DNA from 2 places in the Streptomyces sp. NPDC059166 genome. Region 2 is predicted to be linked to the other one. Evidence: riboswitches for the same ligand, from Rfam matches in the RefSeq annotation. Region 2 holds a riboswitch; the other holds the start of a gene.
The links. Region 2 has a riboswitch for S-adenosylmethionine ahead of ACFXOA_RS18430 (aminotransferase class V-fold PLP-dependent enzyme). Riboswitches for the same ligand answer to the same signal wherever they lie in the genome.
Positions count from the first base shown of each region.

Region 1: it holds a riboswitch for S-adenosylmethionine, as region 2 does, so the genes downstream of both, thrC (threonine synthase) here and ACFXOA_RS18430 (aminotransferase class V-fold PLP-dependent enzyme) in region 2, are expected to answer to the same signal.

Region 1 covers NZ_JBHZCI010000008.1:162,343-178,032, forward strand. The annotation lists gene otsB (trehalose-phosphatase) at 1-730, shown strand, start outside; gene ACFXOA_RS08835 (trehalose-6-phosphate synthase) at 774-2,150, opposite strand; gene ACFXOA_RS08840 (glucosyl-3-phosphoglycerate synthase) at 2,221-3,171, opposite strand; SAM riboswitch class I at 3,325-3,452, shown strand; gene thrC (threonine synthase) at 3,471-4,769, shown strand; gene ACFXOA_RS08850 (MoaD/ThiS family protein) at 4,798-5,073, shown strand; gene ACFXOA_RS08855 (cold-shock protein) at 5,522-5,728, shown strand; gene groL (chaperonin GroEL) at 6,207-7,829, shown strand; gene ACFXOA_RS08865 (hypothetical protein) at 7,930-8,340, opposite strand; gene ACFXOA_RS08870 (DinB family protein) at 8,506-9,015, shown strand; gene ACFXOA_RS08875 (glycosyl hydrolase) at 9,253-12,069, shown strand; gene ACFXOA_RS08880 (glycoside hydrolase family 9 protein) at 12,397-14,991, shown strand; gene ACFXOA_RS08885 (GyrI-like domain-containing protein) at 15,173-15,690, opposite strand, start outside.
Region 2 covers NZ_JBHZCI010000022.1:88,839-104,528, reverse strand. The annotation lists gene ACFXOA_RS18480 (metallophosphoesterase) at 1-648, opposite strand, end outside; gene ACFXOA_RS18475 (AMP-dependent synthetase/ligase) at 929-2,725, shown strand; gene ACFXOA_RS18470 (glycosyltransferase family 4 protein) at 2,813-3,955, opposite strand; gene ACFXOA_RS18465 (glycosyltransferase 87 family protein) at 4,033-5,298, shown strand; gene ACFXOA_RS18460 (hypothetical protein) at 5,255-6,508, opposite strand; gene ACFXOA_RS18455 (NlpC/P60 family protein) at 6,693-7,718, opposite strand; gene ACFXOA_RS18450 (NYN domain-containing protein) at 8,014-9,375, opposite strand; gene ACFXOA_RS18445 (hypothetical protein) at 9,415-9,657, opposite strand; gene ACFXOA_RS18440 (rhomboid family intramembrane serine protease) at 9,829-10,581, shown strand; gene ACFXOA_RS18435 (Lrp/AsnC family transcriptional regulator) at 10,578-10,859, shown strand; gene ACFXOA_RS18430 (aminotransferase class V-fold PLP-dependent enzyme) at 10,945-12,321, opposite strand; SAM riboswitch class IV at 12,504-12,621, opposite strand; gene trpD (anthranilate phosphoribosyltransferase) at 12,704-13,768, opposite strand; gene ACFXOA_RS18420 (cytochrome bc complex cytochrome b subunit) at 13,894-15,519, opposite strand; gene ACFXOA_RS18415 (Rieske 2Fe-2S domain-containing protein) at 15,516-15,690, opposite strand, start outside.

The sequences.
Region 1 (15,690 bases), on a different contig from region 2:
CGCCGACATCGTCCCGGACCCGGAGCAGGCCCGCGCCCACGCGGACGTCGTCCCGGCCCTGACCGCACTCGCCCCGCTCGTCTCCGCCGTCGCGGTGATCACCGGCCGCCCGCCGGACACCGCCGTACGCTTCGGCGGCTTCGCGGGAGCGCCCGGCCTCGACCACCTCGTCGTCCTCGGGCACTACGGAGCCGAACGCTGGGACGCGGCCACCGGCAAGGTGAGCGCCCCCGCCACGGACCCCGGGGTCGAGGCCGTGCGGGCCGAACTCCCCGCCGTCCTGGCGGAGGCCGGCGCCGGTGACGGCACCTGGACCGAGGACAAGGGCCGCGCCGTCGCGGTGCACACCCGCCGTGCCGACGACCCGCAGGCCACCTTCGAGGCGCTGCGCACCCCGCTGGCAGGCCTCGCCGCCCGCCACGGCCTGATCGTCGAGCCGGGCCGCCTCGTCCTGGAACTGCGCCCCGCCGGGATGGACAAGGGCGTGGCGCTGGAGGCGTACGTCAAGGAGGTCGGAGCCGGCTCCGTGCTGTACGCGGGTGACGACCTCGGCGACCTGGCCGCGTACGCGGCGGTGGAGAAGCTCCGCACCGAGGGCGTCCCCGGACTGCTGGTCTGCAGCGGGACCGAGGTCCCGGAACTGGCGGCCCGCGCCGACCTCACGCTGCCGGGCCCCGCGGCGGTCGCGGGTCTCCTGGGGGCGCTGGCGCGCCGGCTCGCGGACGGCTGACAGGGCCCGGGGCCCCGGCGAGTCCGGGGCCCGCGGCCCGCGGTCAGTCCCGGAGCGCGTCCAGCTGGTCCAGGAACCACTGCTGCGGCGGGAGGGCGGTCGCCGCCGCGGCCAGGCGCTTCGTACGGGAGCCGCGGTCGCCCGCCTCCATCGTCAGGGCCTCGTGCAGCGCCTCGGCCGTGGCCGACACGTCGTACGGGTTGACCACGATCGCGTCCTCGCCCAGCTCCTCGTAGGCCCCTGCCTCCTGGGAGAGCACCAGCGCGCAGCCGTCGTCGGAGACGACCGGCACCTCCTTGGCGACCAGGTTCATGCCGTCCCGGATCGGGTTGACCAGCGCCACGTCCGCCAGCCGGTACGCGGCCAGGGAGCGGGCGAAGTCGTCGTCGACGTGGAGCAGGACGGGGGTCCAGCCCGGTGTGCCGTACTCCGCGTTGATCGCGTCGGCGACCCGCTGGACCTCGGCGGTGTAGTCCCGGTAGACCGCCAGGTCCTGCCGTGAGGGGTAGGCGAAGGCGATGTGAACCACGCGTTCGCGCCATTCGGGGCGCTCCTCCAGGAGCGCGCGGTAGGCGTGCAGGCCGCGCACGATGTTCTTGGAGAGCTCGGTGCGGTCCACCCGTACGATCGTGCGCCGGTCCGCGCCCACCTGCTCCCGCAGGATCTCCATGCGCTCGTCGACGTCCGCCTCGTGGGAGCGGCGGCGCAGGAAGTCCGCGTCGGCGCCCAGCCCGTGCACCCCGATCCGGGTGTGGCCGGTTCCGCCGAGGACGCTCGTGCAGCAGCCGATGAAGGCGTCCGCCCAGCGGCGGGTCAGGAACGCGGCGCGGTCCGCGCCCAGGATGCCCTTGAGCAGCTGTTCGCCGATGTCGTCGGGCAGCAGCCGGAAGTAGTCGACGGGGGCCCAGGGCGTGTGGGAGAAGTGGCCGATCCGCAGGTCGGGGCGGAGCTCGCGCAGCATCCCCGGGACCAGCGAGAGGTGGTAGTCCTGCACCAGGACCGCGGCGCCCTCGCCCGCCTCCTCGGCGAGCGCCTCGGCGAAGGCCCGGTTGTACGCCTCGTAGGAGGCCCACTGCCGGCGGAACTCCGCGTCGAAGACGGGCTCCACGGGGGTCTGGTAGATCATGTGGTGCACGAACCACAGCACCGAGTTGGCGATGCCGTTGTAGGCGTCGGCGTGGACCCCGGCGTCGATGTCGAGCATCCGCACGCCGGGCTCCGACACCCCGCGCCTGACGGCCTCGCGGTCGCCGTCACCGAGGGCGGCGCACACCCACAGCTTGTCGTCGACGGCGCTGAGGCCGGACACGAGCCCGCCGCCGCCCCGTTTCGACGCGAGCGTGCCGTCCTCCCGCCGGGTGTACGACACCGGGCCGCGGTTGGACGCGACGAGTACCTGGGCAGCGTGCTCGGAGACCATGTACCCGAACCTAGCCCGTTCGGGAAGCCGCCAAACGTGAGGTGACCCTGGAGCCGGAAGGGAAGAACCGTTACGCCGCTCGTCGTGCGGTGTACTCCGCGATCTCCCGCATCGGCGGCCTCTCCTCGGTGTCCACCGGGTGGGTGCGGGGGATGAAACCGTCCGGTCCGCGCTCGAACTGGGTGATCTCGGGGCGCACCAGCGGTCCTCGCGAGAGGCGCAGCTGCGCCGTCCGGTAGATCGTCGCCGCCATCCGGCCGAGGGCCTGGCCGTCCTGGTGGCGGTGCTTGCGCACGCCGACGTCGACCTGCGCCAGCGCGTCCAGACCGACGGTGTGCAGGGCGTCGACGAGGAGCCCCAGCTCGACCCCGTAGCCGACCGGGAAGGGGAGCTGTTCCAGCAGTGAGCGCCGGACGGCGTACTCGCCGCCGAGCGGCTGGACGAAACCGGCCAGCGCCGGCCAGTGGAGGTTGAGCAGCGGGCGTGCGACCAGTTCGGTGACCCGGCCGCCCTGGCCGGAGGTCTCGCCGAGAGGCCGGTCGTACATGGCCTTGACGAAGTGCACCGACGGGTCGGTCAGCAGCGGGCCCACGGTCCCGGAGACGAAGTCCGCCGAGAACTCCTTGAGGTCGGCGTCGACGAAGCAGACGATCTCCCCGCTGGTGACCAGCAGTGACCGCCACAGCACCTCGCCCTTGCCGGGCACCGCGGGCATCCGGGGGAGGATCGCGTCCCGGTGCACCACCCGGGCGCCGGCACGGCGGGCGACCTCCGCGGTGGCGTCGGTGGACCCGGAGTCGATCACCACGAGTTCGTCGACGAGCGGGACCTTCTCGACCAGCTCGCGCCGGATCTCCGCGACGATCTCGCCGACCGTCGCCTCCTCGTTCAGCGCGGGCAGCACGACACTCACACGTGAGCGGTGCGGATCCCGCGCCCGCGCCGCCGTGAGATGGTCCAGCGGGCGGTCGGAGGCCGACCACGAACGCCTGGCCAGCCAGCGCTCCACCTCTTCCAGCACGGGCGATACTCCCTGTATGTGATCCATCTCGCGGTTCGGACGACTATCTCGACCGCTGTGTGCGTCGGTTACAGTCTTGAACAACGCGGACGACTCCCGCATCTCGGGGTCGGTCCACGGACAAACGCCCGGATCCATGATCCGGTGCCACAGCGCTCATCCAGAGGGACTGAGGGAACGGCCCGTTGAAGTCCCGGCAACCCTCCTGCCGACCGCGAGGTCACGGTGGGGAAGGTGCCAATTCCGTCTTGCGGCGAAATACGTCGTGAGGAAGATGAGGAGAAAGGGCCTCCGCCATCATGGCCGTGCAGACAGTTGCAGCAAACACCGATTCTTCCGCCGTGGACCTCGGTCCCGCCGTGGCGCTTTCCTGCCGCGAATGCGGTGAGCGATTCGCTCTGGGCCCCATTTTCGCCTGTGCGTCCTGTTTCGGGCCGCTCGAAGTCGCCTACGACCTGCCGAGCGGCTCTCCCGAGGAGCTGAAGAAGCGCATCGCCGAGGGTCCGGACAACATCTGGCGTTACGCGCCGCTGCTGCCCGTCCCCGCCGACGTCGCGGACAAGCCCAACATCAACCCCGGCTTCACCAAGCTGGTCAAGGCCGACAACCTCGCCCGCGAGCTGGGCGTGACCGGCGGCCTGTACGTCAAGGACGACTCCGGCAACCCGACGCACTCCTTCAAGGACCGTGTCGTCGCCATCGCCGTCGAGGCCGCCCGCGCGTTCGGCTTCACCACGCTCTCCTGCTCCTCCACCGGCAACCTCGCCGGCGCCGTCGGCGCCGCCGCCGCCCGCGCCGGCTTCCGTTCCTGCGTGTTCATCCCGCACGACCTGGAGCAGGGCAAGGTCGTCATGGCCGCGGTGTACGGCGGCGAGCTGGTCGGCATCGACGGCAACTACGACGACGTCAACCGCTTCTGCTCGGAGCTCATCGGCGACCCGCTCGGTGAGGGCTGGGGCTTCGTCAACGTCAACCTGCGCCCGTACTACGGCGAGGGCTCCAAGACGCTGGCCTACGAGATCTGCGAGCAGCTCGGCTGGCGGCTGCCCGACCAGATCGTCATCCCGATCGCGTCCGGCTCGCAGCTCACGAAGATCGACAAGGGCCTCCAGGAGCTGATCAAGCTCGGCCTCGTCGAGGACAAGCCGTACAAGATCTTCGGCGCCCAGGCCGAGGGCTGCTCCCCGGTCTCCACCGCCTTCAAGGCCGGCCACGACGTGGTGCGCCCGCAGAAGCCGAACACCATCGCCAAGTCCCTGGCGATCGGCAACCCGGCCGACGGCCCGTACGTCCTGGACATCGCCCGGCGCACCGGCGGCGCCGTCGAGGACGTCAACGACGAGCAGGTCGTCGACGCGATCAAGCTGCTGGCCCGCACCGAGGGCATCTTCGCGGAGACCGCGGGCGGGGTGACGGTCGGGGTGACGAAGAAGCTCATCGAGGACGGTCTGCTCGACCCGGCCCTGACGACCGTCGTCCTGAACACCGGCGACGGGCTGAAGACGCTCGACGCGGTCGCCCCGACGACCGGCCTGTCGGCGACGATCCGGCCCAGCCTGGACGCGTTCCGCGACGCGGGCCTCGCAGCCGCCAACTGACCACCCGAGACCGAAGGAAGGCACCCTCATGAGCGTCAAGGTCCGTATCCCCACCATCCTCCGCACGTACACGGGCGGCCAGGCCGAGGTCCCGGCGGAGGGTTCCACCCTCTCCGAGGTCATCGCGTCCCTGGAGGCGAACCACCCGGGCATCGGCGCCCGTGTCCTGGACGACCAGGGCAAGCTGCGCCGCTTCGTCAACGTGTACGTCAACGACGACGACGTGCGCTTCGAGGGCGGCCTGGACGCGGCCACGCCGGACGGTGCCGGCGTCTCGATCATCCCGGCCGTCGCCGGCGGCTGAGGCCCTTGCGGCAGGGCCGGCGCGACCGCCGGCCAACCGCGCAGAGTGACCACCACGACCCCCTCCGCGAGAGAAGCGGAGGGGGTCATTCTGCATGGTTGAGCGCGGTACAGTTGGGGAAGTCCCCGCCGCTGCCCGTGCCGCCCGCATATGAGAATGCGCCCGGCCCCGACAAGAAGCAGCCAAAGTACGTGAACTCCTTGAGGCATAAGTGGCCTTTGTCAGGCCCGACTTGCCCTGGAATCCAGTGAATCCACCCTTTCCGGGCGGTCGCGCGTGCTCAGAATTCTCGTCCGATTGACCTGTTGCAGAGGGCAGTTGGGCAGATACATTCGGCCGCGGTCGACGCGTTCCGGCGCACACCGCCCTCTCCTGTCGGAGGGTGAGTTCTGACCCGGGCCCGCGAAGTGCGGCGCTCGTGCAAGGGCCAGTAATAGGGGAGTTGGGCATGGCTCAGGGCACCGTCAAGTGGTTCAACGCGGAGAAGGGGTACGGCTTCATCGCGGTCGACGGTGGTGCGGATGTTTTCGTCCACTACAGCGCGATCCAGATGGACGGGTACCGCACCCTCGAAGAGGGTCAGCGAGTTGAATTCGAGATCTCGCAGGGCCAGAAGGGGCCGCAGGCGGACATGGTCAAGCTCGCCGTCGGCTGAGCTCGGCACGGTCGTCCGACGACACCACTCACACACGCGGGGCCCGTACCTCCCACCGGGGTACGGGCCCCGCGTGCGTCTCCGTCCGGCGCGGAGGCGTCCCGCGCAGGGGTGCCGTATCCCGGAGGCGCTTGCCCTCCCGTCACCCGCCGCCACCCCGCCGGCGAGCCTTCTCCGAAGGCGCTTGCCCTCCCGTCACCCGCCGCCACCCCGCCGGCGAGCCTTCTCCGAAGGCGCTTGCCCTCCCGTCACCCGCCGCCACCCCACCAGCGAGCCTTCTCCGAAGGCGCTTGCACTCTAGGGGGTCGAGTGCTAATCATTGGCGTTAGCACTCTCCAGGTGAGAGTGACAGAACTTGGACCGGGCCGGTGAGGCCCGCAGGCCCGGTGGGGCAAGGAACCACTGGGCAGGCAGGCCGTCCGTCGCGGGCGCCTCTCGGTCCGGAGAAATCCACCCCTGTCCGGGAGGACCACTTCACATGGCCAAGATCATCGCGTTCGACGAGGAGGCACGGCGCGGTCTCGAGCGCGGGATGAACCAGCTCGCCGACGCCGTCAAGGTCACCCTCGGCCCCAAGGGCCGTAACGTCGTCCTCGAGAAGAAGTGGGGCGCGCCCACGATCACCAACGATGGTGTTTCCATCGCCAAGGAGATCGAGCTCGAGGACCCGTACGAGAAGATCGGTGCGGAGCTGGTCAAGGAGGTCGCCAAGAAGACGGACGACGTCGCCGGCGACGGTACGACCACCGCCACCGTTCTCGCCCAGGCGCTCGTCCGCGAGGGCCTGCGCAACGTCGCCGCGGGTGCCAATCCGATGGCTCTGAAGCGTGGCATCGAGAAGGCCGTCGAGGCCGTCTCCGCCGCCCTGCTGGAGCAGGCGAAGGACGTGGAGACCAAGGAGCAGATCGCTTCGACCGCCTCCATCTCCGCCGCCGACACCGAGATCGGCGCCAAGATCGCCGAGGCGATGGACAAGGTCGGCAAGGAAGGCGTCATCACCGTCGAGGAGTCCCAGACCTTCGGTCTGGAGCTGGAGCTCACCGAGGGTATGCGCTTCGACAAGGGCTACATCTCGGCGTACTTCGCCACCGACATGGAGCGTATGGAGACGTCGTTCGACGACCCGTACATCCTGATCGTCAACTCCAAGATCAGCAACGTGAAGGACCTCCTTCCGCTGCTCGAGAAGGTCATGCAGTCGGGCAAGCCCCTGCTGATCATCGCGGAGGACGTCGAGGGCGAGGCCCTGTCGACCCTGGTCGTGAACAAGATCCGTGGCACCTTCAAGTCCGTCGCCGTCAAGGCCCCGGGCTTCGGTGACCGCCGCAAGGCCATGCTCGGCGACATCGCCATCCTCACCGGTGGCACCGTCATCTCCGAGGAGGTCGGTCTCAAGCTGGAGAACGCCGGCCTGGACCTGCTCGGCAGCGCCCGCAAGGTCGTCATCACCAAGGACGAGACCACGATCGTCGACGGTGCCGGTGACAGCGACCAGGTCCAGGGTCGCGTCAACCAGATCCGTGCCGAGATCGAGAACTCCGACTCGGACTACGACCGCGAGAAGCTCCAGGAGCGCCTCGCGAAGCTGGCCGGCGGCGTGGCCGTCATCAAGGCCGGCGCCGCCACCGAGGTGGAGCTCAAGGAGCGCAAGCACCGCATCGAGGACGCGGTGCGCAACGCCAAGGCCGCCGTCGAGGAGGGCATCGTCGCCGGTGGTGGCGTGGCTCTGCTCCAGGCCTCGGCCGTCTTCGAGAAGCTCGACCTGACGGGCGACGAGGCGACCGGCGCCAACGCCGTCAAGCTCGCGCTGGAGGCCCCGCTCAAGCAGATCGCCGTCAACGGTGGTCTCGAGGGTGGCGTCGTCGTCGAGAAGGTGCGCAACCTCCCGATCGGTCACGGCCTCAACGCCGCGACCGGCGACTACGTCGACATGATCGCCGAGGGCATCCTCGACCCGGCGAAGGTCACGCGTTCCGCCCTGCAGAACGCCGCGTCCATCGCCGCGCTCTTCCTCACCACCGAGGCCGTCATCGCCGACAAGCCGGAGAAGGCCGCCGCGGCCGCTCCGGGCGGCATGCCGGGCGGTGACATGGACTTCTGATCCCCGGATCAGCTGTTCCAGGCAGTACCCGCAGTACCGTGCGACGCCGGCCCCCGGGATTCATCTCCCGGGGGCCGGCGTCGTCTGCGCTGCGGGCGTCTCACCGCGCGGGAGCGGCCAGGACGCAGAGTTCGCCGTCGTCGGGGTCGCCGATCCAGACCCAGAGCTTGAGCGTCCCGTCCTTCCGCAGCACCTCGTAGTCGGTGAAGACCGTTTCGTACTCCACAGTGATCCTGGTCCCGCCCGCCTCGTCCGCCCGCTCCTGGCTCCAGGTTCCCGATCCCGACTCCCGGCTGTCGTCCGCGCAGGCGCGGTCGGCGGTGTACGTCCCGTCCGGCCTGAGTTCCAGCGTCCCGCCCCACCTGTCGGTCCATGTCACGGCGGCCTGGGCCTTCGAGAGCGCGACCGGCTCGCCTGCGGGGGGCGGCGGGGGGAAGAGCCTGCCGCAGGCGGCGAGGGAGAGTACGGCGGGGGCGACGAGCGCCAGGAACGACCAGCGGGAACGCGACATGCGGCACCTCGGGACCTTGCGCCGGGCACGGGCGTGAACGGTCCGTGTAAGAGGAGCGTAGAGCAGGGTGCGGCGCTCCGGCCGTCAGGGGGTGCTCCCCTCGTCCCGCCGCTGAGGCGGCCCCGGATACTGGGCGTCCATGCCCCGCGACCGAGGAGTACGCCGATGACCGACGACAACCGTGTGGGGCCACCGCTCGCCGGAAGCGAGCGCGAGACCCTGCGGGCCTTCCTCGACTACCACCGGGCCACTCTCGCCATGAAGTGCGAGGGCCTGGACGACGACCAGCTCCGGCAGCGGTCGATGGAGCCCTCGACGCTCTCCCTGCTCGGCCTGGTGCGGCACATGGCCGAGGTGGAACGCACCTGGTTCCGCAGGGTGTTCGAGGACAACGGCATCCCGCTGGTCTGGTCGGACCGGATCGACTTCCAGGCCGCGTACGACGCGAGCGCCTCGACCCGGGAGGAGGCGTTCGGCGCCTGGCAGGCCGAGGTGGAGCACTCGCGCCGCATCGAGCGCGAGGCGGTGTCCCTGGACGTCACCGGGGTCCAGCCGCGCTGGGAGCAGGAGGTGTCCCTGCGCATGGTCATGGTGCACGTGCTGCTGGAGTACGGCCGCCACAACGGGCACGCGGACTTCCTGCGGGAGGGCGTCGACGGGACCGTCGGCGCCTGAGCCGCCGCACGGGGGCCACCTGCCCCGCCCCGGCCCGGATCGCCGGATTGCCGGGTCCCGGGTCCCGGGGCCGGGTCCCGCCACGATCTGAGGCCGGGGGAGGCGGCCCGCCCCGTTTTCCGACAAGTCTCGAAGGCTCGGCGACTGTCAGTTACACCCAACTCCCTTCTGTGTCAGTTCTATTGACCCGGGGTTTCAGAAGTTTTACCTTCCTCGCATCTGAGAGCGCTCTCAAGAATGGCTCTCCCCCACGACGAGGTGCTGCCCATGCATCCCTCCCTCTCCAGACCGGCAGCGGCGACGGTCCTCGCCATAGCGCTGGCCGCCGTCGGCCTGGGCCCTGCCGCATCCCCGGCGGCGGCCGCCACCATCCCCGCAGGTTCCGGCAGTTACACCGACAGCCGCCCCGCCGGCACGTCCGGACCCACCACCAACACCGGCGCCCCCGTGACGCCCAAGGTCACGGCGGCCGCGAAGGACAAGCCGGTCCCGACCAACGACTGGTGGTCCTCCCTCGCCTTCCAGCGCTACGGCGACAACCCGTACTCCACCCCGATGTACGGGCACCCGCTGACCTACCAGGCGACCTCGGGCGGACTGGAGGTCGGCTACCCCACGGCACCGGCGATCGTCGGGGAGGGCCGCCAGTACGAGTACGCGCACAAGGCCGATCTCACCCTCGGCCTCAGCGGTCTCAACTCCCCGGACACCAAGGCCGACGACTGGTCCGACTGGACGGTCACCCCCTACTGGTCGGACGGCACCCGCACCCTGCGTACGACGATCGGGCACGGCATGCCCTTCGTCTACGCCAAGGGCTCCGGCGGCGACGCCCGCGTCACCACCGCCTCCACCCCCACCGTCTTCGCCGACAACGGCAACGTCCTCGGCATCACGGTCGCCGGCCACCACTACGCGCTCTTCGCCCCGACGGGCACCGACTGGAACGTCTCCGGCACCGCGATCACCGCCGGGCTCGGCGGCAAGGACTACTTCTCGCTCGCCGTGCTGCCGTCCACCGACGCCCTCGCGACCTACCGGAAGTACGCCTTCAGCTTCGTCACCGGCTCCAAGGTGACCTGGCAGTCCACGGGCGGCACCGTCAAGGCGACGTACAGCCTGACCACGGAGGCCAAGGAGGGCACCGAACGCGGCACCCTCCAGGCGCTGTACCGCCACCAGTGGCTGCACACCTCCGACGCGCTCACCTCGTACACCTACGTCTCCCCGCGCGGCACCATGAAGGTCCGGGAGTCCGCTTCCTTCTCCACCAGTCAGATGAACCAGGGCGTCCTGCCCGCCCTGCCCGCGTCGAGCGGGGTCGACAAGGCGCGGCTGACCGGATACCTGAACGAGGTGGCGAACGCCTCCGACCCGTTCTCCGGGGCGAGCGACACCTACTGGACCGGCAAGGCGCTCGGCAAGCTCGCGCAGCTGGTGCCCGTGGCCGACCAGATCGGACAGACCGGTATCCGGGACAAGCTGCTCGGCCTGATGAAGGGCCGTCTCCAGGAGTGGTTCACCGCGGGCGGTGCGTCCGAGTTCAGCTACGACAAGAACTGGAAGACGCTCACCGGCTACCCGGCCTCCTACGGCAGCGACACCGAGCTGAACGACCACCACTTCCACTACAGCTACTACGTGTACGCGGCGGCGATCGTCGCCCAGTACGACCAGGCGTGGGCCGCCGACTCGGCCTGGGGCACCATGGTGAAGACCCTGGTGCGGGACACCGCCAACCCCAGCCGCACCGACACGGCGTACCCGTTCCTGCGCGGCTTCGACGTGTACGCCGGGCACAGCTGGGCCTCCGGTCACCAGGGCTTCGCGGCGGGCAACAACCAGGAGTCGTCGTCGGAGTCGATCAACCTCAGCGCGGGACTCGTCCTGTGGGGTGCGGCGACGGGCGACACGGGGCTGCGCGACCTCGGCAGCTATCTGCTGACCACCGAGTCCGAGGCGATCAGCCAGTACTGGTTCGACGCCGACCAGCAGGTCTTCCCGGGCTCCTTCACCCATGACACCGTCGGCATGGTGTGGGGCAGCGGCGGCGCGTACTCCACCTGGTGGACCGCGAACCCGGAGGAGATCCACGGCATCAACGTCCTGCCCGTCACGGGTGGTTCGCTGCACCTGGCCCGCAAGAAGGCCGCGGTCACGCGGAACATCGCCGAGATGGAGCGGGAGAACGGCGGTCCCGCCGTGGAGTGGCGCGACATCCTGTGGGAGTTCCAGTCGCTGGCCGACCCGGCCGCCGCGAAGTCCAAGTGGGATGCGGGGAACGCCGGTTACGCACCCGAGGCGGGCGAGTCCAAGGCGCACACCTACCACTGGATCACGACGCTCGACAGCCTGGGCGCGCCCGACATGAGCGTCAGCGGGGACATCCCGACGTCCGCGGTCTTCACGAAGGGCGGCGTCCGCACGTACGCCGCCCACAACCACGGATCGACCGCTCGTACCGTCACCTTCTCCGACGGCGCGACCCTGTCGGTGCCGGCCCGTTCCACGGCCACCGGCACGGGCACAGGCGGGGGCGACCCCGACCCCGATCCGGAGGAGCCGGGCCCGTCCACCGGCAACACCTTCCGGCTGAAGACCGGCGGCACCCTCACCACGGCCACGGACGGTGCGGCGGGAGCCGACACCATCGCCTCGGCCGACGGGGTCAACCGTGACGGCACCCCGTACCGGCCGACGGTCTACGAGATCAAGAAGGTCGACGGCACCTACGCGTCGGGCGCCTCCACCACCTTCCGCCTCAGGGTCGACGCGGGCACCAAGGTGGGCCTCGCCCCGCAGGTCAGGGTCAGTTACGACCTCACAGGCGACGGCACCTTCGACCGCACGGAGACCTTCCGCTACTTCGCGACCGACCCGGTCGCGGGGTGGGAGGAGTACACCCAGGCGGTGGGCGCCAAGGCGGTGACCGGAAGCCTGGGCAACCTCCGCGGCGGCACGGTCCGTCTGGAGATCTGGAACGCCCTGGGCAGCGGCACGACCCAGGTGCAGACGGGCACGGACGCGGCGGTCCTGAAGATCCCGTTCGCGTAGCGGAACTGCCGGGCCGGCCGGGTTCGACACCCCGGCCGGCCCGGTCCGCCCCGGCCGGGGTCGACACCCCGGCCGGCCCGGTCCGCCCCGTGGGCCGCACGCGCGGTCCGCACCACCCGCCCCTGGTTTCTCTGTCATGACCCTGGCGGAACACGCGTTCCGCCCGCACAATCTCTGGGAGCGCTCCCATGGGGTGGGTGCTCCGGTCTGCTGCCCTCCCCTTCCCCGACCTGTCTCCGCCGACGAAAGGTCTTCCCGGTGACCGCCTCACCACTTTCCGCACGGCCCGCGCGGCCGCGCCCCCGGCACGGGCGACGCGTGTTCGCGATGTCAGCCGCCGCCTTGCTGTGCGCGGCAGCGCTGGCGATGCCCGGCACGGCCCTGGCGGCCGAGGACGCAGAGCCAGGACCCGAGCAGATCACCAACGGCGACTTCGCCGCCGGTGTGGCCCCCTGGTGGGCGACGGCGAATCTGTCCCCGGCGGTGTCGGACGGCCGGCTGTGCGCCGAGGTGCCCGCCGGGACGGCCAACGCCTGGGACGTCATCATCGGGCAGAACGACGTCCCGATCGTGGCGGGGGAGAGCTACGAGCTCTCCTACAAGGCCAGTTCGACCGTCCCGCTGACCGTGCAGACCCGGGTCCAGCAGGCGACGGAGCCGTACACGACGGTCCTCGCCACCGCCGACCCCGTGGGCACGGAGACCACCGAGGTGTCCCGTACGTTCACGGCATCCGTGGACCAGCCCGCCGCCTCGGTGCAGCTGCAGATCGGCGGCGGCGAGAGCGCGGCGACCTTCTGCCTGGACGACGTGTCGCTGCGCGGCGGCGCCGAACCCCCGGTGTACGTCCCCGACACCGGCTCCCCGGTCCGCGTCAACCAGGTCGGCTATCTGCCCGGCGGGACCAAGAGCGGAACCGTGGTCACCGACGCGGACGCGCCGCTGACCTGGACGGTGAAGGCGGCGGACGGTTCGACGGCCGCGACCGGCACCACCGAGCCGCAGGGCGAGGACCCCACCTCACGCCAGAAGGTCCACACCTTCGACTTCAGCGGCCTCACCGCCACCGGCGACGGTTACACCGTCGAGGTCGACGGCGAGGTGAGCGAGCCGTTCTCGATCCGCGGAGACCTCTACGACGGCCTGCGCTCGGACGCGCTGGCGTACTTCTACCACAACCGCAGCGGCATCGAGATCGACGCGGACCTCGTGGGCGAGGAGTACGCGCGCCCGGCCGGCCACATCGGTGTCGCGCCCAACAAGGGCGACACGGACGTGCCCTGCCAGCCCGGTGTCTGCGACTACCGGCTGGACGTGTCGGGCGGCTGGTACGACGCGGGCGACCACGGCAAGTACGTCGTCAACGGCGGCATCTCGGTGGCGCAGCTGATGTCCACCTACGAGCGCACGCTGACCGCCCCGGACGCGGAGTCGGCGCAGCTCGGTGACGGGGAACTGCGCGTGCCCGAGCGAGACAACGGGGTGCCGGACATCCTGGACGAGGCGCGCTGGGAGATGGACTTCCTCATCAAGATGCAGGTCCCGGCCGGTGAGCCGCTCGCGGGCATGGTGCACCACAAGATGCACGACGCCGAGTGGACCGGGCTCCCGACGAAGCCGCACCTGGACCCCCAGCAGCGCGAGCTGCACCCGCCGTCCACGGCGGCGACGCTGAACCTCGCCGCGACCGCCGCCCAGTGCGCGCGCCTCTACGAGCCCTTCGACAAGGCCTTCGCCGACCGCTGCCTCAAGGCCGCGGAGACCGCATGGGCTGCGGCGAAGGCGCACCCGGACGTGCTCGCCGACCCGAACGACGGCACCGGCGGCGGCGCGTACAGCGACAACGACGTCCGGGACGAGTTCTACTGGGCGGCCGCCGAGCTGTTCACCACGACCGGCGAGGACACCTACCGCCAGGCGGTGCTCTCCTCCGAGCTGCACGACGACGTCGACGCGGTCTTCTCCGCCAACGGCGGCATCTCCTGGGGTTCGACCGCCGGACTCGGCGCGCTCACCCTGGCCACCGTGCCCAACGGCCTGACCGCGGCCCAGCTCGCCGGCGTGCGGGACACCGTGACCGCGGGCGCCGACCGCTACGCGGCCCAGTCCCGCGCGGGGGCGTACGGCGTGCCCTACGCCCCCGCGGGTGAGGACTACGTCTGGGGTTCCAACAGCACGGTGCTCAACAACATGGTGGTCCTGGCCACGGCCCACGACCTGACCGGGAAGGCGGTCTACCAGGACGCCGTGCTGCGGGGGGCCGACTACCTGCTCGGCCGCAATCCCCTCAACCAGTCGTACGTCACCGGCTACGGCGAGCGGAACTCCCACAACCAGCACCACCGCTTCTGGGCGCACCAGAACGACCCCTCGCTGCCGAACCCGGCGCGTGGATCGATCGCGGGAGGCCCGAACCTCACCGCCATCGCCTCCGGTGACCCGGTGGCCGCCGAGAAGCTGACGGGCTGCGCCCCGGCGATGTGCTACATCGACGACATCGGTTCCTGGTCGACCAACGAGATCACCATCAACTGGAACGCCCCGCTCGCCTTCATCGCCTCCTACCTGGACGACGCGGGCGACGGCGGGACGGTCGCACCGGCCCGGACCTGCAAGGTCAGCTACTCCTCGCACCCGTGGAACAGCGGCTCGACGGTGACGGTCCGGGTGCAGAACACCGGCACGGAAGCGGTCACCCCGTGGTCGCTGACCTGGCTGCTCAAGGGTGAGCAGAAGCTCAGCCACACCTGGAGCGCGCAGTTCACGCAGTCGGGCCGTACGGTCGCGGCGTCGCCGCTGTCCTGGAACCGGACCCTGGCCCCGGGCAAGGCGGTCGACTTCGGGTTCAACACCTCGGCCAGGAGCCCGGCGCCCGACCCGTCCGCCTTCAAGCTCAACGGGCGGGCCTGCGCCTCGGGCTGATCCGCCGGGAAGGAACGTGCGCCCGTCGGGCCGGGCGCACCGGGTGCCGGCGGTGGTGAGGGTGTCGTGCCCTCGCCGCCGCCGGCACTCCGCTGTGCGGGCGCGTCACGCCGGTTCGGCCGTCCCGCTGTGTGTGCGGGCGCGTCACGCGGGTTTCGCCGTCCCGCTGTGTGTGCGGGCGTCACGCCGGTTCGACGGGCAGCCACAGTTCGCAGGTCGCGGTGGAGAAGTCCGCCGCGCGTTCGAGGATCGCGACGACCGAGGGTCCCGGACGCAGCCGCCACGGGTTGGAGGGGAACCAGTCGGTCGCGGTCGCCGCCCAGGTCGTCTGAAGGCTCTCCGGATGGGGCCCGCTCGTGCGGAAGACCGCCCACATCCCGGCGGGTACCTCGATGGCGTCGAGGTCGTCCGGAGCCGGTGTGTCCGGGCCGAGGGCGACCCCGTGCAGGTAGGTCAGTTCGGTGCCCTCCCGGCTGTCGGGGTCCAGGTCGTCGCAGACCTGGAGCAGCCCCTGCGGTTCGGTGTCGCCGAGCGCCTTCAGCCGCTGGTGTTCCTCCACCGGCAGCGACGCGATGTGCTCCTGGATGTGCGGGTTGACGCCCTCGTGGATGAGTGGGACGCGGGTCGCGTGTCCGACCAGCCGGAGTGCGGCGCGGTCGACGAGGCGGGTCTCCATGGGGGTACTCCCTTCGACGGTCA
Region 2 (15,690 bases):
GCCGCGCTCGAAGCGCCGGGCGACGGTGTCGTACGTCAGTTCCGGGACGTCCGGCGGGATGTGCGTGCACAGCACGTCCACGGGGCCGATCGCCTCGACCTTGGCGGCGTACTCCTCGTCGCTGATCTCGTAGGGGGTGTTCATGGGGGTCCTGAGCCCTCCCCCGACGAACCCGAACACCCGGCCGCCGATCTCGGCGCGGTCCCCGTCCAGCACCGTGGTACCGGAGTTGGCGTATTCGGGCCAGAGGTCCGGTACGTCGACGTTGCCGTAGGTGGCGTAGGTCGGGGTGGGCATCACCGCGAACATCTCGGCGTACTGCTTGCGTACGGCGGACAGGATCGCCGCGTTGCGGTCCCGGCCGGCCCACAGCTCGCGCCCGAAGGCCCTGGCCTCCTCGAAGCGGCGGGCGGTACGCAGCTCGACGATGCGGTCGGCGTTGGCGGCACCGAACAGGTCGGGGAAGATCCCCCGCGAGTGATCGGCGTAGTCGAGGAAGAGGACGAGGTCCCCCAGGCAGATCAGGGCGTCCGCCCCGTCCCCGGCGCGCGCCAGCGCCTCGGTGTTGCCGTGCACGTCGCTGACGACGTGCACGCGTGTCCTCGGCGTGTGGATCGTGTGCTGATCGTGCGGTGTACCGGCATGCATGGAGCTCACCCTAGGTCGCGGCTCGCCGCTCTGGGTAGATGCCGTCGGACCTGCGATTACTTCCGGATCGGGACACGGGTGGACTAATGTGCGCCGAAGGACCACCGATATGTGTGACGCACGAGACATCTGGCCTGGGCCCCCTTTCCGGAACCGCGTACCGGTGGGTAACGTCCGGGCCGTCCAGTCGTGCTCACCCCACTGAGCATCTGCCAGTCTTGGACCGATCCGGTGCGTCGCACAGAGCCGTGGAACCGGAGCCCGATGAGGAGCAGCAGTCTTGCGTGAGTTCAGCCTTCCGGCCCTGTACGAGGTCCCCGCGGACGGAAACCTGACGGATCTCATCCGCCGCAACGCCGCTCAGCATCCCGATGTCGCGGTGATGAGCCGGAAGGTCGCCGGAGCCTGGACCGACGTCACCGCGACGCAGTTCCTCGCCGAGGTCAGGGACACCGCCCGGGGGCTGATCGCGGCGGGCATCCAGCCCGGTGACCGGGTGGCCCTGATGTCCCGCACCCGCTTCGAGTGGGTGCTGCTGGACTTCGCCATCTGGAGCGCCGGCGCCGTCACCGTGCCGGTGTACGAGACCAGCTCCGCCGAGCAGGTCCAGTGGATACTCGGCGACTCCGGCGCGGTCGCCGTGATCGTGGAGAGCGACACCCACGCGGGCTCGGTCGCGTCCGTGCGCGACCGGCTCCCCGGTCTGCGGCACGTCTGGGAGATCGACAGGGGCGCGGTCGGCGAGCTGGTCCGCGCGGGTGCCGCCGTCTCCGACGAGGCCCTGGACCTGCGCATGACGAGCGCCCGGGCCGACGACCCGGCGACGATCGTCTACACCTCGGGCACCACCGGCCGTCCCAAGGGCTGTGTGCTGACGCACCGCAGCTTCTTCGCCGAGTGCGGCAACATCGTGGAGCGCCTCAAGCCCCTCTTCCGCACGGGCGAGTGTTCCGTCCTGCTCTTCCTGCCCACCGCGCACGTCTTCGGCCGGCTGGTCGAGGTGGCCTCGGTGATGGCCCCGATCAAGCTCGGCTGCGCGCCGGACATCAAGAACCTCACCGACGAGCTGGCGTCGTTCCGGCCGACGCTGATCCTCGGTGTGCCGCGTGTCTTCGAGAAGGTCTACAACTCGGCGCGCGCCAAGGCGCAGGCCGACGGCAAGGGGAAGATCTTCGACCGGGCGGCGGACACCGCGATCGCCTACAGCCGCGCGCTGGGCACCGCACAGGGCCCGTCGGTGAGCCTGAGGCTCAAGCACAAGGTGTTCGACAGGCTGGTGTTCAGCAAGCTGCGCGCCGTGCTCGGCGGCCGGGGCGAGTACGCGATCTCGGGCGGCGCGCCGCTGGGCGAGCGGCTGGGCCACTTCTTCCGGGGGATCGGCTTCACGGTGCTGGAGGGCTACGGCCTCACCGAGACCTGCGCGGCCACGGCCTTCAACCCGTGGGACCGCCAGAAGATCGGCACGGTGGGCCAGCCGCTGCCGGGTTCGGTCGTGCGGATCGCCGACGACGGCGAGGTGCTGCTGCACGGCGAGCACCTGTTCACCGGGTACTGGGGCAACGAGGCGGCCACGGCCGAGGCGCTGGCCGACGGCTGGTTCCACACGGGTGACATCGGCACGCTCGACGAGGACGGCTATCTCGCGATCACGGGCCGCAAGAAGGAGATCATCGTGACGGCCGGCGGCAAGAACGTCGCCCCGGCGGTGATCGAGGACCGGATCCGCGCGCACGCCCTGGTGGCCGAGTGCATGGTGGTCGGCGACGGACGCCCGTTCGTCGGGGCGCTGCTCACCCTCGACGAGGAGTTCCTCTCCCGCTGGGCGGAGGAGAACGGCAAGCCGGCCGGTTCGACGGCCCTCTCGCTCCGTGAGGACCCCGAGCTCCTGGCCGAGGTCCAGCGTGCGGTGGACGAGGGCAACGCCGCGGTGTCGAAGGCGGAGTCGGTGCGCAAGTTCCGTGTCCTGGGTGCGCAGTTCACCGAGGAGGCGGGTCACATCACGCCGTCGCTGAAGCTGAAGCGCAACGTCGTGGCGAAGGACTTCGCGGACGAGGTCGAGGCCATCTACCGCGGCTGAGCCGGGTCATCGCACGAGCGGGACAGCACCCACGATGCACCTCGGAGCCGTGTCCCGAAGCAACTCGGAGTCACGTCCCGAAGCAGCTCAGAGCAGCGCCCGGAGCTTCTCCGCGAGCAGGTCCCAGCGCCATTTCTCCTCGACCCACTCCCTGCCCCGCTCCCCCATGCGCCGGCGCAGTTCCGGGTCCTGGAGGAGGGTGACGATCCGGTCGGCGGACTCCTCGGCGGAGCCGCCCCGCACCACCCATCCGGTCTCGCCGTCGAGCACGGCGTCGGGCGCGCCGCCCGAGTCGCCCGCCACGACCGGAAGTCCCGTCGCGGAGGCCTCCAGGTAGACGATGCCGAGGCCTTCGACGTCGAGGCCGCCGCGCCTGGTGCGGCAGGGCATGGCGAACACGTCGCCGGCGCCGTAGTGCGCGGGCAGCTCCTCCCAGGGCACCGGGCCGGTGAAGCGCACCGAGTCCGAGACCCCGGTCTCGGACGCGAGCTTCTTCAGCTGTCCGGCGTACGGGCCACCGCCCACGACGAGCAGGACGGCGTCGGGCACCCGCGCGAGGATCGCGGGCATGGCGAGCACCAGGGTGTCCTGGCCCTTGCGCGGCACCAGGCGCGACACGCACACCACGACGGGCCTGTCGCTGAGCCCGAGCCGCTCCCTCACCCGGTCTCCCCCGGACGCTGGGTGGAAGGTCTTCTCGTCCACCCCGGGCGGCAGTTGGACCATGCGGTCCGCGGCCCGGGGGGTGAGCGCGCCGGCGATCCTGGAGCGGGTGTACTCGCCGAGGTAGGTGATCGTGTCGGTGCCCTCGCCGATGCGGCGCAGCAGTTGCCGGGATGCGGGCAGCTGGGCCCAGCCCGCCTCGTGCCCGTGCGTGGTGGCCACGATCCTGCGCGCGCCCGCCGAGCGGAGCGCGGGGGCCATCAGTCCGAGGGGCGCGGCGGCTCCGAACCACACGGAGGAGCAGCCGTGTTCGCGCAGCAGGCGGACGGCCCGCCGGGTGACCCCGGGGGTGGGCAGCAGCATCGTCGTCCGGTCGCGCACCACGGTGAAGGGCTGCTCGGCGTCGAAGGCGGCGGTGGCCTCCGCGCCCTCGGCGCCGCGCTTCCAGGTGGAGGCGTACACGACGATCTGCCCGGGGTCCATGCGCAGCGCCATGTTGTGGAGGAAGGCCTGGATGCCTCCCGGGCGCGGCGGGAAGTCGTTCGTCACGATCAGCGTCTTGTCCATCGCCGCCGACAGTACCGGGCCGCCCGACGGCCCTGCCTGACGGCTCCCGCACCGTGGGGGCCTGCATCATGGCGTGCATGACCGTCAGGACGGGTACGCATGGCCGGCTCGGCCGGGGTCCGCAGCTCGCCGTGTGGAGCCTCACCCGGACGGTGCTGATGCTCTGCGTCCTCAAGGTGTTCACGGTGCCGGGCCCGGACGTGACCAGCGACGTCTCGGTGATCTACCGGGGCTGGTACGAGGTCCTGCGGGCGGGTTCCTTCCCGCGGGACGATGTCACCTGGCAGTACCCTCCCGCGGCCGCGCTCGCGGTGCTCTCCCCGGATCTGCTGCCCTTCCTCGGCTACGCCACCGCGTTCTTCGTGCTCGCCCTGCTCTGCGACGCGCTCGTGTTCGGCCTGCTGCTGTACGCGGGCGGCCGCCACGGCGGCCGCCCGGCGGGCGTGTGGCTGTGGGTGGCGGGGGTGCCGCTGCTCGGGCCGACGGTGTACGCCCGCTACGACCTGATGGTGACGGCGGTCGCGGTGGCGGCGCTGCTGGCGGGGGTACGGCAGCCGCGGGTGCTGGGCGCCCTGGCGGCCTTCGGCACGCTGCTGAAGGTCTGGCCGGTGCTGCTGCTGGTGGGGACCGCTCCGGGCCGGGACACCCGCAGGTCCTGGTCGGCCGCGGCGGTGACCGGGGTGGTGCTGGTCGCGGCAGCGGCGCTCGCGCTGCCCGGGGCGTTCGCCTTCCTGACCTTCCAGCGGGACCGGGGCCTGGAGATCGAGTCGCTTGGGGCGCTGGTCTTCCACGTCGCCCGGCAGTTCGGCTGGGAGGGCCGGGTGGAGCTCCGCTACGGCTCGATGGAGTTCGCCGGGCCGCACGTGGCGCTGGTCGGCGCCCTGACGCTGGCGCTGAGCGTGTTCGCGTTCGGCTGGCTCCTGGTGTGGCGGCTGCGGGCGCGTACGTTCGAGCGGCACACCCCCGCGGACGCGGCGTTCACCGCCGTGCTGCTGTTCACGGTGACCAGCCGTGTGATCAGCCCCCAGTACATGGTGTGGCCGCTGGGGGTCGGCGCGGTCTGCCTGGTGTTCCGGCGCAGCCGGATGGTCCTGCCCGCCTGTCTGGTGCTGGTCGCCACGGGTGTGACCGTGCTGGAGTTCCCGCTCGGCTTCGCGCACGTGGTGGCCAGTGACGCGCGGGGCGTGGCGCTGATGGCCGTACGCAACGGGCTGCTCGTCGCCGCGACGCTGACCGCCGGGCGGCGGCTGTGGCGGGAGACGGTGACCGGGGCTCCGGAGACCGGCGGCGCGGAGCGGTTCAGGCCAGCCGGGCGCTCAGATACTCCCGCCAGCGCACCGTGAACTCCTGCGGGGTGGTGCCGAGCACCGTGTGCATGGCCTCCTCCACCGCCCCGTCGCGCTCCTCCCGGCTCCCGACGGCCTTGTAGAAGGCGATCAGCGCCTCCTCGCCCCAGTCCCTGGCGATCAGCTCACAGGCCAGCCAGGCGCCCTCGTAGGCCCTGGCGAGCCCTCCGGCGTCGCCGCCGAACCCGAAGTCCTCGTCGGTGGGCAGGTGCGCCGGCAGGTCGCCGGCCCGGACCGCCTCGGCGAGTTCGGGGGCGATCTCGTCGGCGGTACGGGTCTCGTGGCGGTAGGCGGTGCGGTCGGCGAAGCCCTCGGACAGCCAGACCGGGGTGGCCGGCGAGGTGTACGAGCGCGTCGCGACGTGGGTGGTCTCGTGGGTGAGGACGACCCGCTGCCCGAAGTCGCCGAGCATCCCGTAGGCCTGCGGGTTGATGATCACCCGGTCCGCCGGGGCGTGCCCGCTGCCGCCCACCTCACCGGTGGTGACGGCGGCTATCCCCCGGTAGCTGGCGGCGGGTGAGCCGAGGAGTCCCGCCATGTCCTCCACCGTCCCCGGGACGATCACCACGACGCGACCTGACCAGGGCTCGGGCCAGGACCCGGTGACGGACGGCACGGCACGGTCCGCGGTGGCCGCGATCCGGCGGAGTTCCGCGGTCGTGCGCCCGACTCCGAGGACGAGTGCGTTCGTGCCGCGCACGGCCTCGACGTCGCCCTGCTGCCAGAGCTGCTCCGGGGAGCCGTCCGCCGCACGGTCGCCGGCGATGTACCAGGTGCCGTCGCGGCCCCGGCGCACCAGTTCCACCGTGCGGGAGGCGGAGACGGGGGCGTGGTCGTAGCCCTGGACGCGGTAGCGCAGCTCGACCTCGGCGGTGACCCGCCCCTCCCCTTCGGCCGTCAGGCCCTCGACCTCGTACTCCCAGGACTTCAGCGGTACGTCGGCGAGGTTGCGCAGCTCGGTGCCCTGCGCGGCCCTGAAGGAGGCGGCTTCCGGGTCGATCCCGGCGAGGTAGGCGCCGGTGTCATGGGCCAGGACGGCCGCCGCGCGGCGTTCCAGGGCGGCGGAGACCTCCTCGGCGGTGATCCCGGCCGCCGACTCCTCGGACGGCGCGCACGCGGGTGCGAGCAGCAGGACGGCGAGCACGGCGCCTGCCGTGCTCCGTCCGCGGGTACGGCCCCGCCGCGCGTCCTGCGTTCGAACAGCCATCCAGCCGATCGTACGGTGAGACGCGGGCGGCGGGGCTGACGGCGCCGTACCCGGCGGGCGCGCGCGGTGGCGGGAGCGGGGCGGGGACGCGGCCGTCCCGCCGGACACGACGACGCCCCGCCCAGGACCTGGTGTCCTCGGCGGGGCGCGATGCCGCGGGGTGCGCGGTTCGCCCGTCCGGACGTCAGGGGCGCACGCCGAACTGGAAGCTGCCCATGTAGTCCATCGACTCGTAGCGGACGACGGCGCCCGGCTTCGGGGCGTGCAGGATCTGGTTGTTGCCCGCGTAGAGGCCGACGTGCGAGGTGTTGTTGAAGAAGACCAGGTCGCCCGGCTTGAGGGCGCTGCGGCCGACCCGCGGGCCGTCGTTGATCTGGGTGTACGTGGTGCGGGTGAGCTGCACCCCGGCCTGGGCGTACGACCACTGGGTCAGGCCCGAGCAGTCGAACGAGTTGGGACCGGTTCCGCCGGAGACGTACGGCTTGCCGAGCTGGGTGGCGGCGGCCCTCAGGGCGGCGGCGCCGCGGGCGGAGGCGGGGAGCTCGTTGCCGAGGTCGACCCGGTCGCCGGCCGCGCGGCTGGCGCGCTGCTCGTCCTGGGCCATCTTGGCCCGCTCGGCGGCGGTGAGGGTGTTGAGCAGCTTCTGCGCGTCCGCGAGCTTGCCCTGGTACTTCTTCTTGTTCTCGTTGAGCGTCTTGCGGACGTCCGCGAGGTCGGCGAGCTTGCCCTGCGCCTCCTTGCGCTCCTGCGCGAGGGTCCGCTGCTTCGCCTGGATCTTCTGCAGCGACTCGGCCTGCTTGGCCGTCAGCTGGTCGAGGGCGGACGCCTTGTCGAGGAAGCCGTCCGGGTCCGAGGAGAGCAGCAGCTGCACGGAGGGGTCGAGGCCCCCGGAGCGGTACTGCGCGGTGGCCAGCGAACCGAGCTCACCACGGAGGGCGTTGAGCTCCTCCTGGCCTCGGGCGACCTTGTCCTGGAGGGCGTCGGCCTGCTTCTTGAGCTCGTCCTGCTGCTCCTTGGCGCCGTTCGCCTTCTCGGTGGCGACCTCGGCCTCGTGGTAGAGCTTGTCGACCTTCGCCTTGACCTCGCTCTTGGTCGGCTTGGGGTCGGCGTGCGCGGCCTGGGAGGTGAGTGCCACGGCAGCGGCGGCGGTCGCGGTGAGCACGGTCACGCGGGTGCGGCTCGGCTGCTTGGGACGACGGTGGGACGCCACGAAGGCGAGCTCCTTCTTCCTCGAGCCGCCTACCGGGTGGGGGGACAGGGCTGGTTCCCCGGCTCCGTGCACGTCACGGACTCGGCGGTTCCTTCGCCGTCACCCCGGATGGGCAATCAACCGTGCGAAGGTTCGAGGCCTGACCCTAGTGACCATCTTGTGATCAGTTCAAATCCTCACGAGCAAAATCTCGCCGCACCTGGCACTTCTTTACTTTCATCGCACTGCGCGTAGCGGCGACTTGACGGTCCGTGCCACGAATTCCGGCAAGTCCCCCATTGCCGCACAAGACGCCTCAGACGCGCGAAAGGCGCTTCAGGAGCAAGACGGACGCGACCGGTCTCGCTCCCGACTTCGCGACACCGTCGGCGACTTCACGGTCCGTGGAGACCACCACCACGGGCCGGCCCGGCGGTTCGGCGCGGGCGAGCTGGCGGATCAGCTCGTCGGCCGTCACCCCGGCCTTGCTGAACAGCACCCGGACTCCGCGCGGGGGTGCGAGCAGCACGGGGGCCGCCAGCTCGGCCCCGTCGAAGACACAGGTCATCTCCGCGCCGGTCTGGGCGGCGAGGACCGAGAGGCCGCCCAGGAGGCGCAGCCTCTGCTTCTCCAGCGGCATCTGCGGATAGCCGGTCTTGGTGACGTTGTACCCGTCGACGATCAGATGGGCCTGCGGCAGGGCGAGCAGCTGGTCCAGGAGCGCGGGATCGGTCTCCGAGAGCGCCCGGGCCGCGATGTCCTTCGGCGACATCCGCCCGGGCTCCACCGCCTCGACGCCGTCGGCGGGGCGTATCGAGGCGGGTGGCAGCGCCAGTTCGCGGCGCAGCCCCTGGGCCGCGTCGAGCACGGTGTCCAGGAGCAGTCTCAGCCGCATGTCCTCGACGGACCGGCCCTCCCGCGCGGCCCTGCGGCCGGCCTCGACGGCCGCCTCCGCCTCCGCGAGCCGCGCCTTGAGCCGCCGCGACTCGCTCTCGGCCGCGGAGACCTGTGCGGCGGCCTCGGCGCGCACGGCGTCCGCCTCGGCGCCCGACTTACGCAGGGCGGCCTCCCCGCGTTTCACCTCGCTCAGCGCGCTGCGCAGTTTGCGGTGCAGGGAGTCGGCCTCCTTGCGGGAGGCGTCCAGTTCCGCCCGCAGCCGCTCGGTGTCCGCCCTGGTCTGGCCGCGCGCGCGGTCGAGTTCCTCGCGCAGCCGCTCCACCTCGCGCCGGGACTCCTCGTCCGCCCGCTCGGCGTGTGCGCGTTGGACCTCCTCGCCCGCCGCCGCGACGAGCTTCGCCCAGCCCGCGGGCCGCAGCACATAGGCGGCCGCCGCCACGTCGGCCGGGTCGGCGGCCGCGGGCGGGGCGCCGGAGGCGAGTGCCTCGGCCAGCTCGGGCTGGGCCTGGCCGATGCGCTCACCGATGCGCCGGCGGAACGACGGATCGCTCTCCAGGGCCGCCGCCATGGCGTTCCCCGCGAACTTCGCCCGCCGGCTCGGCGTGAACCGGGCGTACTGCCGCAGCTGGGCGGGGAGTTCGCCGACGGTCAGGCCGCCGAAGGCGTCCGAGACCAGCGCGACCACCTTGCGGCGTACGCCCTCGGGCAGCGGACGGTCGAGCGACTCCGCGGCGCCGTCGGCCGCGTCGGCCGGTCCGGCGCCGCCTGTCGGCTGCTCCACCATCCATCACTCCCGTGTATGTCTGTCCGTCCGGCTCCGTCAGGAGTCGGCGCCGGGCCTGTCGACCAGTTCGATCTGGTCCACGGCGTTGCACCAGCGGCAGCGCACCGACTCGATGGTCTCACTGACCACCTCCCGCTCCTCGACACTCGACTCCCCGGCCAGGTCGAGATGGACGTACTCCACGACCTTCGAGGAGCGCGTCACGTCGAAACGCGTGAGATTGCCGCAGAGCGTGCAGCGCCAGCGAGTCGCGTCCGTCGGCTGGGGAACCGTCGTCATCGTTGCGTCCTCTTTCGTGGTTCGTCGAGCGTCGTACGTGCCCTGGTCCGTCGATCTCGCGGTGCGCCGTCGAACTGCGGATGTCGTGCTGCAACCCTACGGCCTCAGGCATCCGCACCGGCACGGCGAGGCGGTCTGTCCGGTTCTCGGCCGGTGCGTCATGCTCTGTACGTGATCGACGTGAGGGAAGTCCACTGGCGGCGCAGGCTCAAGGAGCTCGGGGCGGCGGCCGTGTCAGGGGGCGCCCCGGTCACGTACGGACTGATCGCGCTGTGCTGTGCGGTGTTCCTCGTCAGCCCGCTCTCCGGTTTCAATCCGGCCTACGGCAGCAGCCCCGACGCCCTTCTCGCCGCCCAGGCCGGGTACTTCGAGCGGTGGGGCGTGATCCCCAGCGAGCTGCTGGACGGCTCCGCGCGCGCCGCGCTCACGCCGCTGACCGCGCTGTTCGTGCACGGGAGCTGGCTGCACCTGCTGGGCAACATGCTGTTCCTCTACGTGTTCGGGGCCATGGCCGAGGAACGGATGGGCCGCACCGAGTTCACCGTCTTCTACCTCGTGTGCGGCTATTTCGCCCTGGCCGCCTACGCGGTGGTGCACGCGGACTCCGACCAGACCCTGGTCGGCGCGTCGGGGGCGATCTCGGCGGTGCTCGGCGCGTTCCTCCAGCTCTTCCCACGGGCCCGCGTCACCAGCCTCTTCCCCTTCCTCTTCTTCCTGCCGCTGCGCTTCCCCGCCTGGATCGTGCTGGTCTTCTGGTTCGTCCTGCAGTGGCTGGCGGCGCAGAACGCGGGCAGCGGCCCCGGGGTCGCGTACCTCGCGCACGTGGCGGGGTTCGCCGCCGGCTTCCTCTACGCATGGGTGAGATTCCGGGGGACTAGAGTGAAAGCTCCAGCCACGGCCACCGAGGGAGACAGCCAGCCGTGATCACCGCGATCGTTCTCATCAAGACCAGCGTCGACCGGATTCCGGAGATCGCCGAGGCCATCGCCGCGCTGGACAGCGTCAGCGAGGTCTTCTCCGTCACCGGTACGTACGACCTGATCGCCATGGTCCGGGTGGCCCGGCACGACGATCTGGCCGATGTCATCCCGGGCCGGATCAGCAAGATCCAGGGCGTCGAGGCCACCGACACCCACGTGGCCTTCCGCACCTACTCCCAGCACGACCTGGAGGCGGCCTTCGCCATCGGGCTGGACGCGTAGCACCGCGAGCGGACACAGCGATACGGCTCCGGCCGGGCACAAGGGCATCGCGCCCCCTGTGCCCGGCCGGAGCCGTATCCGCGGATCAGTTCTGCGCCGCGTCCCGGTCCGGCACGCAGCGGCCGTCCTCGGTGCGGTAGGCCCAGCGGGCGCCGTCGTTCACCAGTTCGCGGACGGCCCCCAGGAACCTCTCGATGTGCTCGTCCGGCGTACCGGCGCCGAAGCTCACCCGGATGGCGTTCAGGGACCGCTCCCCCGGTGCCGCCTCCGGCGCACCGCACTCACCCGGGTCCTGGGACTCGCCGCCGAGCAGGGTCCGCACGAGGGGGTGGGCGCAGAACAGTCCGTCGCGTACCCCGATGCCGTACTCGGCGGAGAGCGCGGCGGCGAAGTGCGAGCTGTTCCATCCCTCGACCACGAAGGAGATGACGCCCACCCGCGGGGCGTCGTCGCCGAAGAGCGAGAGGACCTTGACCTCGGGGACGTCGGCCAGGCCCTCACGGACCCGGGCGACCAGGCGCTGCTCGCGCTCCACGAGCCGTCCGAAGCCGGCCTCGGTGAGGGCCTTGCAGGCCGCGGCGATGGACAGCACGCCGATGACGTTGGGCGAACCCGCCTCGTGCCGGGCCGCGGTGGTGTGCCACTCGACGTCGACACCGCCGTCCGTGCGCCGTGAGACCTTGCGGGAGGCGCCGCCGCCCGCGAGGTACGGCTCCGCGGCCACCAGCCAGTCCGCGCGTCCCGCGAGGACACCCGAGCCGAAGGGCGCGTAAAGCTTGTGCCCGGAGAAGGCGACCCAGTCGACGTCCAGCTCCGCGATGTCCACGGGGTGGTGCGGGGCGAGCTGGGCGGCGTCCAGCACGATCCGCGCTCCGTGCGCGTGGGCGGCGGCGGCCAGTTCCTTCACGGGCCACAGCTCACCGGTGACGTTGGAGGCACCCGTGACGCAGACCAGGGCGGGCCCCTGGGGATCGCGGGCGGCCAGCGCGCGCTCCAGCGTCTCGACCGCCTGGCCGGGGGTGCGGGGCGCGTCGAGGAAGGTGACCCGGGCGTCGCGCCAGGGAAGCAGCGAGGCGTGGTGCTCGGTCTCGAACACGAAGACCTGGCAGTCGGCGGGCAGTGCGGCGGCGAGCAGGTTGAGGGAGTCGGTCGTCGAGCGGGTAAAGACCAGCTGGTCGTCGGCGCGGCAGCCGAGGAACTCCGCGACGGTCACCCGGGCCGCCTCGAACAGGTCCGTGGACAGCTGCGAGAGGTAGCCGGCACCGCGGTGCACGCTGCCGTAGTACGGCGCGTAGGCGGCGACGTCGTCCCACACCCGCTGGAGGGCCGGGGCGCTGGCCGCGTAGTCGAGCGCGGCGTAGGTGACGTTTCCGCCCGTAACCAGTGGAACGGTGACATCGGCGCCCAGGACCGGCAGAGGGGTACAGATCGACTGGTCGGCGGCAGCGGTGGAGACAGACATGGCGAACTCCCGTGAGAGGCAGGCGAGATCCTCGCACCGGCGGACAGAGGCACGCGGCGGCGCGGGATGAAGAAGAGGAAAAAGGGTGTGCGGAGAAGGGCTCGGTGCCCTATCGCATTCGCTTGCTCACAAGAGTCTCCCTGGGACCAGGACCCCAAGGGGTGGCGTCGTAGACGCCGAGGGGCCCGCGCTTGCCGCAGACCTCGCTGCCTGCGGCCTGGTCTTCACCCGGGGCACCCCGCCACGGACGGAGGGTTGCCGGACAGCGGGCCGGGGCCGTAGTCGCTGTCACTCATGACCTGCGCAGCATCTTGCCATACGTACGGGAACGCGCAAGGCGCAGTCCGCGATCCGGACTGCGCCTTGCCGCACACCGACGCGCTCACGCGTTGCTGGCGACGACCCATCTCTCCAGGGCCCGCCCGGCCGCACCCGAGTCGATCGACTCGGCGGCTTTCGCCATACCGGCCCGGATCTGCTCGGTGAGCGGCCCGTCCCCCGGGTCCAGCGCGACCAGCGCAGCCGCCGAGTTGAGCAGCACGGCGTCCCGTACCGGCCCGGTCTCCCCGGCCAGCAGCCGGCGCGCCACATCCGCGTTGTACGAGGCGTCGGCGCCGCGCAGCGCCTCTACCGGGACCAGCTCGACGCCCACGTCGCGCGGGTCGAAGGTCTCCTCGCGGACCACGCCGTCCCGGGCCACCCAGACCCGCGAGGTCGCCGTGGTGGTCAGTTCGTCCAGGCCGTCCTCGCCCCGGAAGACCAGGGCGGAGTTGCCGCGTTCGGCCAGTACGCCCGCGACGATGGGGGCCATGCGCAGATCGGCGACCCCGATCGCCTGGGAGCGCACCCGGGCCGGGTTGGTGAGGGGGCCCAGGATGTTGAACGTGGTGGGCGCGCCCAGCTCCGCACGGGCCTTGGCCGCGTGGCGCAGGGCGGGGTGGAACTTCACCGCGAAGCAGAAGGTGATGCCCGCCTCCTCGGCCACCTCCACGACGCGCCGGGGAGCCAGCTCCAGGTTGACGCCGAGCTTGCCGAGCACGTCGGACGAGCCGCTGGCGGACGAGGAGGCGCGGCTGCCGTGCTTGACGACCTTCGCGCCGGTGCCGGCCACGACGATCGCGGACATCGTGGAGATGTTGACGGTCTTCGCCATGTCGCCGCCGGTGCCGACGATGTCGACGGTGCGGCCGGGGACCTCGATGGTCGTGGCGTGCTCGTACATCGCGCGGACCAGGCCGGAGACCTCGGTGACCGTCTCGCCCTTGGCGCGCAGGGCGACCGCGAATCCGGCGATCTGCACGTCGGTCGCCTCGCCGCTCATGATGCGGTCCATGGCCCAGGCGGTGGCGTCGGAGGTCAGGTTCTCACCGCGCAGCAGGGGGGTCAGCACGCCGGGCCAGGAGAAGGCCGCCACGCTGTCGCCGCCGTCCGGGGTCACAACGTTCATGGTCCGCTCCTGGGGGTCCACAGCCGATACAAGGAAGGCCTCCACCCTATCCAGCTCCGGGGACAGCGAAGAGCCCCGTCCATCGGATGGACGGGGCTCCCGCTGTGGCGTTCAGCTGAGGTCGATCAGTGGTGGCCGTGGCCGCTGGTGATCTCCCTGTACTCCTCGGCGGTGGGCTTGGCGATCTGGTTGTTCTCGCCGTAGTAGCTCTGGCTGAGCCGTGCCCGCAGCTTCTGCAGGGCCGAGGGCTTGCGCTCGACACCGTTCTCGTCGACCGTCGGGCCGATCTCGACCGGCTTGTACTGCTCGTGCGCGGTGAGCGTGTGCAGCTGCCCCGGGCCGAGCGGCTCGTGGATCTCGACGAACTCACCGTGCGGCAGGCGCTTGATGGTGCCGGACTCGCGCCCGTGCAGCACCTTCTCCTTGTCGCGGCGCTGGAGGCCGAGGCAGATCCGCCGGGTGGCGATGAACGCGAGGACCGGGCCGACGAAGAACGCGATCCGGACGAACCAGCTGATCGCGTTGAGCGACAGGTGGAAGTGCGTCGCCCAGATGTCGTTGCCGCCGCCGATCAGCATGACGAAGTAGATCGTCACCCAGGCGACACCGAGGCCGGTACGGGTCGGGGCGTTGCGCGGGCGGTCCAGGATGTGGTGCTCGCGCTTGTCCCCGGTGATCCAGGACTCGATGAACGGGTAGAGGGCGAGCGCCCCGAGGATCACACCGAACAGGACGAGCGGGATCAGGACGCCCAGGACCAGGGTGTGGCCCCAGAGGTTGATCTCCCAGCCCGGCATCACACGCACGAAGCCCTCGGCGAAGCCCATGTACCAGTCCGGCTGGGCTCCCGTGGACACCTGGTCGGGCCGGTACGGGCCGAGCGCCCAGATCGGGTTGATCGTGGCGATGGCCGCGATGATCGCGATGAAGCCGAAGACGAGGAAGAAGAAGCCCCCGGCCTTGGCCATGTACACCGGCAGCAGCGGCATGCCGACGACGTTCTTGTTCGTGCGGCCCGGACCCGCGAACTGCGTGTGCTTGTGGAAGAACACCAGGATGAGGTGGCCGACCACGAGCCCGAGCATGATGCCCGGCAGCAGCAGGATGTGGATCGAGTAGAACCGGGCGATGATGTCGCCGCCGGGGAACTCCCCGCCGAACAGGAACATCGAGATGTACGTGCCCACGATCGGCATCGACAGGATGGCGCCCTGCGTGAAGCGCACACCCGTGCCGGAGAGCAGGTCGTCCGGGAGCGAGTAACCGGTGAACCCGGTGAACATGCCGAGGACGAACAGCAGGAAGCCGAACAGCCAGTTGATCTCACGCGGCTTGCGGTACGCGCCGGTGAAGAACACGCGGAACATGTGCACGAACATGCCGGCGAGGAAGATCACCGCCGCCCAGTGGTGGATCTGCCGGACGAGCAGACCACCGCGGACGTCGAAGCTGATGTCCAGCGTCGAGGCGTAGGCCTCGGACATCCGGATGCCCTGCATCGGCTCGTACGAGCCGTGGTACACGACCTCGTTCATGCTCGGGTGGAAGAACAGCGTCAGGTACACACCCGTGAGGATGATGATGATGAAGCTGTAGAGGCAGATCTCACCGAGCATGAAGGACCAGTGGTCCGGGAAGATCTTGCGCATGTTGGCCTTGGCGAGGCCGTAGATGCCGAGCCGGCCGTCCGCCCAGTCGGCGACCCGCTCACCGGCGGGCGCCTTGCGCTGTGTTTCCGTCGCAGTACTCATCCGCGCTCCCAGAAGGCAGGACCGACGGGCTCTTCGAAGTCACCGAGCGCCTCGAGGTTGCCCTCGCTGTTCACACCGATCCGCAGCTGCGGAAGGGGGTGACCGGCCGGACCGAAGATGACGCGGGCGCCGTCGGAGAGGTCGAAGGTGGACTGGTGGCACGGGCAGAGC